One region of the Micromonospora sp. BQ32 genome, then DNA from elsewhere that is predicted to be linked to it. Evidence: riboswitches for the same ligand, from Rfam matches in the RefSeq annotation. Region 1 holds a riboswitch; the other holds the start of a gene.
The links. Region 1 has a riboswitch for cobalamin ahead of AC5L30_RS20920 (ribonucleoside-diphosphate reductase subunit alpha). Riboswitches for the same ligand answer to the same signal wherever they lie in the genome.
Positions count from the first base shown of each region.

Region 2: another riboswitch for cobalamin. It lies ahead of cobN (cobaltochelatase subunit CobN); the one in region 1 lies ahead of AC5L30_RS20920 (ribonucleoside-diphosphate reductase subunit alpha).

Region 1 covers NZ_JCADBI010000011.1:49,520-54,861, forward strand. Annotated here, with positions in the region: gene AC5L30_RS20920 (ribonucleoside-diphosphate reductase subunit alpha) at 1-1,709, opposite strand, end outside; cobalamin riboswitch at 1,902-2,118, opposite strand; gene AC5L30_RS20925 (enolase C-terminal domain-like protein) at 2,550-3,947, shown strand; partial or broken gene AC5L30_RS20930 (IS607 family transposase) at 4,010-4,583, shown strand; gene tnpB (IS607 family element RNA-guided endonuclease TnpB) at 4,580-5,342, shown strand, end outside.
Region 2 covers NZ_JCADBI010000001.1:580,859-586,200, forward strand. Annotated here, with positions in the region: gene AC5L30_RS02500 (RNA polymerase sigma factor) at 1-385, opposite strand, end outside; gene AC5L30_RS02505 (hypothetical protein) at 639-974, shown strand; gene AC5L30_RS02510 (inositol monophosphatase family protein) at 1,138-1,968, opposite strand; gene AC5L30_RS02515 (DUF5919 domain-containing protein) at 1,965-2,858, opposite strand; gene AC5L30_RS02520 (hypothetical protein) at 3,013-3,288, shown strand; cobalamin riboswitch at 3,526-3,702, shown strand; gene cobN (cobaltochelatase subunit CobN) at 4,013-5,342, shown strand, end outside.

The DNA.
Region 1 (5,342 bases):
GTACCCTCGACGCCCCACAGGTCGGGCTGGAGCTGGCCCCGCGCGGCCCGGGTCTGCGGGTACGCCGGATGCGCGCCGAAGTCGCGCGCCAGGTCGGCGGAGGTCTCCAGCGCAGTCAGGTACAGCTCCTCGCTGATCCGGGTGGACAGCTCCCGGGCAGCCGGCGAGTCGAACGGCAGCCGCAGCGCGAAGAAGACGTCCTGTAGGCCCATCAGCCCGAGCCCGACCGGCCGCCAGCGGGGGTTGCTCGCCGCCGCCTGCGCGGTCGGGTAGTAGTTGATGTCGATGACCCGGTCGAGGAAGGTCACCGCGGTCCGCACCGTGGCGCGCAGCCGCTCCCAGTCGATGCCGCCGTCGGTGAGATGGGCGGCGAGGTTCACCGAGCCGAGGTTGCACACGGCGGTCTCGGCGTCGCTGGACACCTCGACGATCTCGGTGCAGAGGTTGGACAGGTGCACCACGTTGCCCGGCTCGGCGGTCTGGTTGCAGAGTCGGTTGGCGGCGTCCTTGAAGGTCATCCACCCGTTGCCGGTCTGGGCGAGGGTCCGCATCATCTTCCCGTACAGCTCCCGTGCCGGGACCTGCCGCACGTAGCGACCCTGCGCCTCGGCCTGCCGGTATGCGGCGTCGAACCGCTCCCCCCACAGGTCGGGCAGTTCGGGCACCTCGTGCGGGTCGAACAGCGACCACGGCTCGTCGGCCTCGACCCGGCGCATGAACTCGTCCGGGATCCAGTTGGCCAGGTTGAGGTTGTGAGTGCGCCGGGCGTCCTCGCCGGTGTTGTCCCGCAGTTGCAGGAACTCCTCGATGTCCGGGTGCCACGGTTCCAGGTAGACGCAGGCCGCGCCCTTGCGCCGGCCACCCTGGTTGACCGCGGCGACGCTCGCGTCGAGCGTGCGCAGCCACGGCACGATCCCGTTTGACTGCCCGTTCGTGCCCCGGATCAGCGCTCCCCGGGAGCGGACCCGGGAGTACGCGATGCCGATGCCACCGGCGAACTTGGACAGGTTGGCGACCTGGGCGTACCGCTGGTAGATCGAGTCCAGCTCGTCGAGCGGGGAGTCGACCAGGTAGCAGGAGGACATCTGGGTGTGCCGGGTCCCGGAGTTAAACAAGGTCGGTGAGCTGGGCAGGTAGGCCAGGCTCGACATCAGCCGGTAGAAGTCGACCGCCTCGTCCGCCGTCCGGGACAGGCCGCAGGCCACCCGCAGCAGCCAGTACTGCGGGGTCTCCAGCACCAGTCGGCTGGTGGGGTGGCGCAGCAGGTAGCGGTCGTACACCGTGCGCAGGCCGAAGTACTCGAACCTGCGGTCGCCGTTCACGTCGACGGCCTGGTCGAGCGTCGTGGCGTGCGCGGCGACGAACGCGGCGGTGTCGTCACCGATCAGGCCCTCGGCGTGGCCGACCCGGACCGCGGCGCTGAACGAGGTGATGCCCTGTCGACGCACCTCCTTGTCGACGTAGCCGGCCAGCAGCCGCGCGGCGAGGCGCGAGTACTGCGGCTCCTCACCGATCATCTCGGCCGCGGTCTGGATGGACAGCCGGTCCAGTTCGGCGGTGGTCGCGCCGTCGTAGAGGCCGCTGATGGTGCGGGTGGCCACCCGCATCGGGTCGACGTCGGTCAGGTCGTCGGCCCACCGCTCGACCGCTCGGACGATCTTGTTCACGTCCACGGGTTCGGTGCCGCCGTCGCGCTTGCGGACCTGCATCGGTGTGCGCCGCACTGTCGCGTCGCCGCTGGCCGGGACTACCTCGGTGACTGTCACCACTCGCTCCTCGGAGTTCGAGACCTCATGGCCCGGACGTGAGGAGACAGACACCGGCGGACGCCACGCCAGCCCGGCGTGGGTCAGGGGGCGTCAGCCGTCCCACGCGGCCTCGGACCGCCGCCCACCCGGGTGCGGGTACGCGGCGCGCTGGCAGGTCTTCGGACTCGCGGGCACGACCGGGCTCGCCGGTCTCCTACTGGCCGTCGCTTCCCAGGCCGGTTGGTGGCCCAGTGCTGATGACGGCGGTCGTTCCCACTCACCGCTGCGGGACAGTCCCGGATTTCCACCGGGTTCCCTGTTGCCTCGACCGCTCTGGATGAGCGGCCGAACCAGCTGCGCTCGACACCATATATAGGGACGGAGCCGTTGTCACACCCCACATGTCGGTCTCGGGCGTGTCGGCGGCCGCTCGGTGACCACCGTCACCAAAGTGTGGACCACGCCGCGCCGGCCGACGTCAGGCAACGGGGACCGGGCCCTCCGCACGGGTGTGGACAATCGACAAAGATTTGATGTATCGAGGCAATGACGCCGCACGTCGAGCCCATAAGCCGCCGTCAATGCCCTCCCGGCGCGGTTCAACATCCAACCTTCAGGGCCCACCTTCGCCACCGCCCGCGCCCGCCAACCGGCACGATGGGCGGCAAGGTGGATCGACGCGACGCGGTATACATCATATGTCTGCGGTCCAACGGTGATCGACATCGTTGACGTGCTGGAGCAGCCGTCCGTATACTCCCAGTGATCATCTGATCTTTAGCCTAGCCGGGCGAGGAGCGCATGCCGCAGATCACTGCCGTCACCGTCGAAGACGTCCGCTTCCCCACCTCCCTGACCGCTGACGGGTCAGACGCCATGAACAAGGACGGCGACTACTCGGCGGCCTACGTCATCCTGCACACCGACGGCGTCGACGGCGTCGGCGCGCCGCTCGCGGGGCACGGCCTCACCTTCACCATCGGCCGGGGCAACGACATCGTCGCGGCGGCGGCGGTCCACCAGGCACAGCGCCTCGTGGGCCTGGACGTGGCGACGATGGCAGCGGACATGGGCGCGGTCTACCGCCTGCTCACCTCCGACTCCCAGCTGCGCTGGCTCGGCCCCGAGAAGGGCGTCGTCCACCTGTCACTGGCGGCCGTGTTGAACGCGTCGTGGGACCTGGTCGCCCGGGTCGCCGACAAGCCGCTGTGGCGGCTGCTCGTCGACATGTCCCCCGAGCAGCTCGTCGACATCGCGGACCTGCGCTACCTGTCCGACGCGCTGACCCGGGACGAGGCGCTGGCCATCCTGCGGGCCAAGGAGGGCACGAAGGCCGCCCGCCTCGCCGAGCTCGACCGGACCGGCTACCCCGCCTACACCACCTCGGCGGGCTGGCTCGGCTACGGCGACGACAAGCTACGCCGGCTGTGTCAGGAGGCGGTGGACACCGGCTACGGCTACGTCAAGCTCAAGGTGGGCGCCAACCTCGACGACGACATCCGCCGATGCGCGATCGCGCGGGAGATCCTCGGGCCGGATCGCAACCTGATGATCGACGCCAACCAGGTGTGGGACGTCGGCCAGGCCATCGACTGGGTCACCGCCCTCGCCCAGTTCAGGCCACTGTGGATCGAGGAGCCGACCAGCCCCGACGACATCCTGGGCCACGCGGCCGTCCGCCGTGCCGTCGCCCCGATCGGCGTCGCCACCGGCGAGCACTGCCACAACCGGGTGATGTTCAAGCAGCTGTTCCAAGCCGAGGCCATCGACTTCTGCCAGCTGGACACCGGCAGGCTGGCCAGCATCAACGAGATCGTCGCCGTGCTGCTGCTCGCCGCGAAGTTCGACGTCCCGGTGTGCCCGCACGCCGGCGGCGTGGGGCTGTGCGAGATGGTCCAACACGTGTCGGTGCTCGACTACGTCGCGATCTCGGGAGATCTCACCGACCGGGTCACCGAGTTCGTCGACCACCTGCACGAGCACTTCACCGATCCGTGCATCATCCGCGACACCGGCTCGGGCAGCGGATACGTCCTGCCCAGCCAGCCCGGCTACTCCACCCGGATGCGTCCCGAGTCGGTCGCGCTCTACCGGTTCCCCGACGGCCACTACTGGGCGGCGACAGACCCGACTACCGTGTCATCTCCGGAGGCGGCGTACGTGATCGCGGGTGGGAAGGCCACCCCCGCCGGCCGCTAGGGGGCAGCAACTGCTGGCGCGCTGGCGATCAGGAGTGCTCAGAAGTTGTCTAAAGTGGCGGTGTGAACTTGAAGGAGTGGGCGGCGGCTACCGGTATCTCGCACGCGACCGCGCGGCGGGTACGAGTCGGGAACGCTGCCCGTTCCTTCCTACCGGCTCGGCCGGCTGATCATGGTCGGTGAGCCATTGACCGGCGCGGCGCCGTGCGCTGGGCAGGTTGTGGTGTACGACCAAGTGCCCTCGGCCGACCAGGAGCCGGACGTGGACCGGCAGGTCGCCCGGGTGACTTTGTGGGCTACCGGTCAGCGCTTTGCCGTCGATCGGGTGGTGACCGAGGTCGGCTCAGCGCTCAACGGGCACTGCGAACAGCTCCTCTTGTTGCGTGACCCGGCTGTGTCGGCCATCGCGGTCGAGCACCGGGACCGGTTCGCCCGATTCGGAATCGAGCACGTTGAGGCTGCGCTGTCCGCGCAGGGGCCCCAACTGCTGGTCATAGACTCGGCGGAGGTCAACGACGACCTTATGCGTGACGTGTCTGAGATCCTGACCTCGCTGTGTGCCCGCCTGTACGGCCGTCACGCCGCCGCAGGCCGTGTGCGCCGTGCGGTCGAGGCGGTCACCGGGGACCTGATATGAGGACGGTCCAGGCGTACCGGTTTGCCCTCGACCTGACCCCGGGGCAGGAACGCGCCGTGAGGGCGCACGTCGGGGCTGCGCGGGTGGCGCACAACTGGGCGCTCGCCCGGGTCAAGGCGGTCATGGGCCAGCGCGCGGCGGAGCGCTCCTATGGTGTGCCGGATGAGGTGCTGACGCCGTCTCTGCCGTGGTCGCTCGCCGGGCTGCGTAAGGCGTGGAATGCCGCGAAGGCTGATGCGGCGCCGTCGTGGGGTGAGGTGTCGAAAGAAGCGTTCAACACCGGCCTGGATGCTCTCGCCCGTGGCCTGAAGAATTGGGCTGACTCCCGCAGCGGCGGGCGGGCCGGGAGGCCGGTCGGTTTCCCCCGCTTCAAGTCCCGCCGCCGTGGCACACCGTCGGTGCGGTTCACCACCGGCGCGATCCGCGTCGAGCCCGACCGCCGGCACGTCGTGCTGCCGAGGCTGGGTCGGTTGAAGCTGCACGAATCCGCCCGCAAGCTCGCCCGCCGTGTCGAGTGCGGCACCGCACGGATCATGTCCGCGACCGTGCGCCGCGACGGCGGACGGTGGCATGTCTCGTTCACCGTCGAGGTGCAGCGGGCCGAACGGCAACCGGCCCGGCCCGCCTCGGTGGTGGGTGTAGATGTCGGAATCAAATACCTTGCGGTGTTGTCCACCGGAGAGCGGGTCGACAATCCGCGCCACCTCGTCGCGGCGCAGGCCCGACTGCGGGCTCTCGGTCGGGCGTCGTCGCGGAAGT
Region 2 (5,342 bases), on a different contig from region 1:
TCACCGTGCCTCGGGGCCAGCCCAGAGCCGCCACCGTCTCCTCCTCGGTGAGATCGAGGAAGAACCGGCAGACGATCACCTCGCGGTCCCGTACCGGCAGTTGCCGCAGCGCCTGCACCAGCGACGCCCGGCGCTCCCCGGCGAGGACCGCGCCGACCGCGTGGTCCTCGACGATCTCGGGCGCCGGGTCCGCTGCCGCCGCCCGCAGGACGAGCCCGTCCCGCCGCCCCCGCGAGCGGTGCAGGTTGCGGGTCTCGTTGGCGACGATCGCGAGCAGCCACGACCGGAAGGATGCCTCGCCCCGGTAATGGGACAACTTCCGGTACGCCTTCACAAACGCCTCCTGGATGACGTCCTCGGAGTCCGAGCCCGCGCCGAGCAGCACCGCGGTCCGGTACGCGGACGCGGTGTGCCGGGCGACCAGGAGGTTGTACGCCTCCAGGTCACCTGCCCGAGCGCGGGTGACGAGCGCGTCGTTGTCCAGGGGAGACCTCCGTTCGGATCACACTCATGACACCGCCCACCCGCCGTTGGTTCCACCGGTGATTCCTGGACGAGCCAGGTGTCTCCCACCCGGCGTGCAGCGTATTGCCAGGAATCGGTGCTGCACTGGAGGGCGTCGAGGGAAGGGGTGGGGCATGAGCTGGTTCAATCGCCGGTCACGGGGTGCCGAGGCGACCCCGACGAAGCTGGACCGGGAGGCGACCCGCGACGACCTCGCGGCGCTGGAGGCGTTCGTGGCCACCCGGCGGGGGGTGGAGTTCTACCTGGAGCCGGAGACGACCGCGACGGACACCACAGTGGTGGCGATCGCCCACGACGGCGAGTGGATCCGTCGCCGTACCGGAACGCCCCGCGCGGCCGGGGCCATCGCCCGCAAGCACGCGGTGCCGCTGTACGAGGCGGCGCGCACCGGCTACCCGGAACGGATGCGGACCTGGAGCCGGGCCCACCCGGAACGCCACGCCCGCTGAACGCCGGCTCTGCGGATCATGACCGTGCCGCCGGCTGACCCCGATGTCGAGGTCGATCATGGAGGCGTGGTGCCCAGTTTGAAGATGAAAGGCCGTTTTGTCGCTCAGCACAACTCCATGATCGGCAAGGCGAGATGTTGCGCTAGCTGTACTGCCCAGCTAGCTAGGTCGGCGATGGCCTTCCATCCTGGTCGGGTTCCGCACCTGCGAGTGATCGCTGAACGAGCTTGAGGATGGGCGGAAGGAGCAGGTTGTTGCCGCCGACCGTGGCGACAGCGTCCACGCTGTGCGGCGTGCCGTCAACGTCGACGACCAGGGCACCAGCCTCGCGGGCGACGACGACGCCAGCGGCGGTGTCCCAGGGCTTGTTGTTGAGCATGATGAACGCGTCGATCCTGCCGTGAGCCAACCAGGCGAGGTCGATCGCGGCAGAACCATGCATGCGTATTCGTTGCACGTGCCGGGTGAGCTGCTCGGTGATGGCAAGTCGTTCGGCGTTCTTCCGGCTGGCCTCGTTGCCGACCGCGTAGTCGCCGATGGCGACCACGGCGTCCTTGAGGTCGGTGACCCCGCTGGTGTGGATGAGTCGGTTGTTGGCGTAGGCGCCGTGTCCCCTGGCGGCGTGGTAGCGGGTGCCGAGGAAGGGAAGGTCGATGACGCCGAGGACGGCCTCGGCGCCGTGGACGAGACCGAGGGAGATCGCGCACAGGGGTGACCCGTGGATGAAGTTGACGGTGCCGTCGACGGGATCGAGTGCCCAGGTGAGAGTGCTGTTGTCGTCGCTGCTGCCGTACTCCTCGCCGAGGAACCCGACGTCAGGGGCCTTGGCGGCTAGATGATCGCGAACCCTCCTCTCGATGGCGTAGTCCAACTCGGAAGCCATGTCGCGGTCACCCTTGAAGGTCAGCGCGCCGGGCTGAAGCGTCCGCATCAGATCCTGCGCCAGGTCGACGGCCTCCTGTGCGAGGGGAAGGAGGCGGGCGTAGTCGGTCATAGCTGGCGGCTGCGATCCCAGAGCGAGCTGAACATCGCGTCGAATATCGGGTAGAGGCCGGAGGGGCCCGCGCTGCGCTCGATGACCATCGTCGGGCAGTCGACGCCCCGCATCTGCGGTAGGTAGTGCTGAACGACGCAGAGCCGGTCATCGATCAGAAGCACGTTGGCCCGAACGGACTCGTCGTAGACGCCGATGGTGAGGTGGTCCCGGGCACCTGCGGGGAGCCGGTCACGAATGCGGCGGGCCAGGTTCTGGATGTTGAGTTCGGTGAGAGCGCTCAGGTGTCCGTCCGGATAGTCGTCCTCACGCTCCTGCCGCCTGATCGCCTCACCGGCCGGATCAAGGAACAGGCAACGGAGGTGGGTGCCGGCGGCGAGGAGCTTCAGGAGGCGGTTGTCGGCGTACTGCTGACAGATGAGGTTGAGCGACAGGCCGGACGCCCGGATGTCCGTGGCACGGTCGAAGAGAACGTGCGGCGGCAGCTCCGCCAGGAAATCTGAGCGGCTGGAATAGATCGCGGTGACATCGGCGCATTGGTCCCGCGCAGTCTTCGCGGCCTGCGGGCCACTGACGTCCCGCTCGGCCGGCATCCGGTCGCGTTCGCCGAGCAGGAGCGTCATACGTGCGTGGCGCGGCATCGACAGGCCGGTGCAGATGCGGTTGAGGACATCGATGCTGCTGACCCGGCGGGCACCGCTGGTGATCTCGCTGACCTGAGCCTGGCTGAGACCGGTGGCGACACCGAGGGTGGTTTGGCTGGCGCGGGTGGCTCGCTGGACGAGGCGGAATACTTGAGCGACGTCGCGAGCGGCCAAGGCATCAAGCATGTCGGTGCTGTCCCACAGCAGGTCGGAGATAGAAAGCGTGGTAGTTGTCCGGACGCTCACGGATGGCTCCCTTCCTGCTCAAGGGGTGAGGGTCAGCTTATCCAGTGGCCGGATGGCCGCACCGGGAGGACATCCGGAGGGCGGAAGAAAGTTATCCGCCGAGGAATCACCCGCTGTGATGGATGGTGGCAGTTGCGGTGAGCAGGGTCGTGGTGTGAGTCTCCGGTCCCGTCCGCACCTACCCATGCGCCCGGCCTGGTTGTGCCGCAACTGCGCCGCCGCGTGGCCGTGCTCCCGCGCCCAACTTGATCTCGTCGCCGAGTTCTACGGCCACTCGCTGGCGCTGGCTCTCTACCTGACGTCCTGCATGAACGAGGCCATCCACGACATGTACAGCCTCGGCGGTCGCCCCGACCCTGCCGTGATGCATGTACGTTTCCTCGGCTGGCTGTCGTTGACCCGCCGGCCGCGCCGCTCTGAGCACGAGTAACCCAGGCTGACCGCGTCGTCGATGAACCCCGCCGGAGCTGAATCGTCTACGACATCAGCTCCAAAGGGGACCGCACACGCACTGTCCCGCCATGGGATGGTTCCGACACGGATCAACCAGCTCAACAGCCCGCCGTCGTGGAAGGCGACCCCCCGCGCCGATATTTTCGCAGGTCAATGTGGTGAGCGAGGCCGGGTGACAGCGGGGTCCGCGTTGACCGGCGGCGCGGCGGTGTGGCAGCATTCGCGGCCTGACGGCAGTGAAGGAAGTCGGTGCGAATCCGACGCGGTCCCGCCACTGTCACCGGGGAGCGATCCCCCCTCGTGAGTCACGGCCGTGTGTCTGCGGTTGGAAGGCCGGGGGAGAGCGTCGATCCGGAAGCCAGGATACTTCGGCCGTCGGGACGTACCCCAGGGCGTGGACACCCGAGGAGGACCCGATGACGCACGGCGTCTCACCCATCGACGATCATCGTCATAACCTGTGCGCCGGTCGCCGCGCCGCGCCCGGAACCGGCCGCGCCCGCACGCCTCGGGCCGGCCGCTGCGGCGTGCGCCAGGTCGCTGGCTTCCGGTACCGCTGAGCCGGGCGCCCGCCGCTGACCGGCCCCGACGCCCGCGTCGGTGTGTCGTTCACCCGGGCCGTCGTACCGGCTGACGCCGTACCCACCCGCATCGTCCCGTCGCCCCCGTTGGGCGCAGGACGTCACTTTCCGGAGCCTGCCGTGCGCATTCTGCTGCTGTCCACCGCCGACACCGACCTGCTGGCCGCCCGCGCCAGCGGCGCCGACTACCGGTTGGCCAACCCCGCGCGAGTCACCGCCGAGGAGGTGCCCGCCCTGCTCGACGGAGTCGCCCTCGTCGTCGTACGCCTGCTCGGCGGTCGGCAGGCGTGGCCGGACGGCCTCGCCGCGGTGCTCGCCACCGGCGCGCCGACGGTCGTGCTCGGCGGTGAGGCGCTGCCCGACGCGGAGTTGATGGCCATCTCCACCGTGCCGTCCGGCGTCGTCACCCAGGCGCTGGCGTACCTGGTCGAGGGCGGCCCGGACAACCTGGGGCAGCTCGCCCGGTTCCTCTCCGACACGGTGCTGCTCACCGGCGAGGGGTTCGCCCCACCCGCGCCCACCCCGGCGTACGGCGTGCACGGCGAACACCCCGCCGACCCGAACCGGCCCACCGTCGGCATCGTCTTCTACCGGGCGCACGCCCTCGCCGGCAACACCGACTTCGTCGACGTGCTCGCGGACGCGGTCCACAAAGCCGGCGGCAACCCGCTGCCGATCTTCTGCGGCTCGCTGCGCGGGCTGACCGCGGGCGCCGGCCCCCTCGGGCTCTTCGCCCGGTGTGACGCCCTGCTGGTCACGGTGCTCGCGGCCGGCGGTGCGGTCGCCGCCGACGCCTCCGGTGGCGGCGACGAGGACGCCTGGGACGTCGGCGCCCTGGCCGCCCTCGACGTGCCGGTCATCCAGGCGCTCTGCCTCACCAGCACCCGCGCGCAGTGGGCCGACAGCGACGCCGGGCTGTCCCCGTTGGACGCCGCCATGCAGGTGGCCATCCCCGAGTTCGACGGCCGGATCGTCACCGTGCCGTTCTCGTTCAAGCAGATCGACGCCGACGGGCTCTCGGTCTACGCCGCCGACGCCGAGCGGGCCGCCCGGGTCGCCGGGATCGCGGTGCGCCACGCCCGACTGCGCTACGTGCCGCACGCCGACAAGCGGGTCGCCGTGGTGCTCAGCTCGTACCCCACCAAGCACTCCCGGGTCGGTAACGCCGTCGGGTTGGACACCCCGGCCTCGGCGGTCCGGCTGTTCGCCGCGCTGGCCGAGGCCGGCTACCACCTGGGCGACGCGCCACCGCCCGACGACGGCGACGCGCTGATCCACGCGCTGATCGCCGCCGGTGGTCACGACGTGGAGTGGCTCACCCCGGAGCAGTTGGCCGCCGCCGAGGCCCGGATACCGGGGCCGACGTACCGGCGCTGGTTCGACCAGGTCCCGGCCGAGCTGCGTGAGCGGATGCGGGAGCACTGGGGTGAGCCGCCCGGCGAGCTGTACA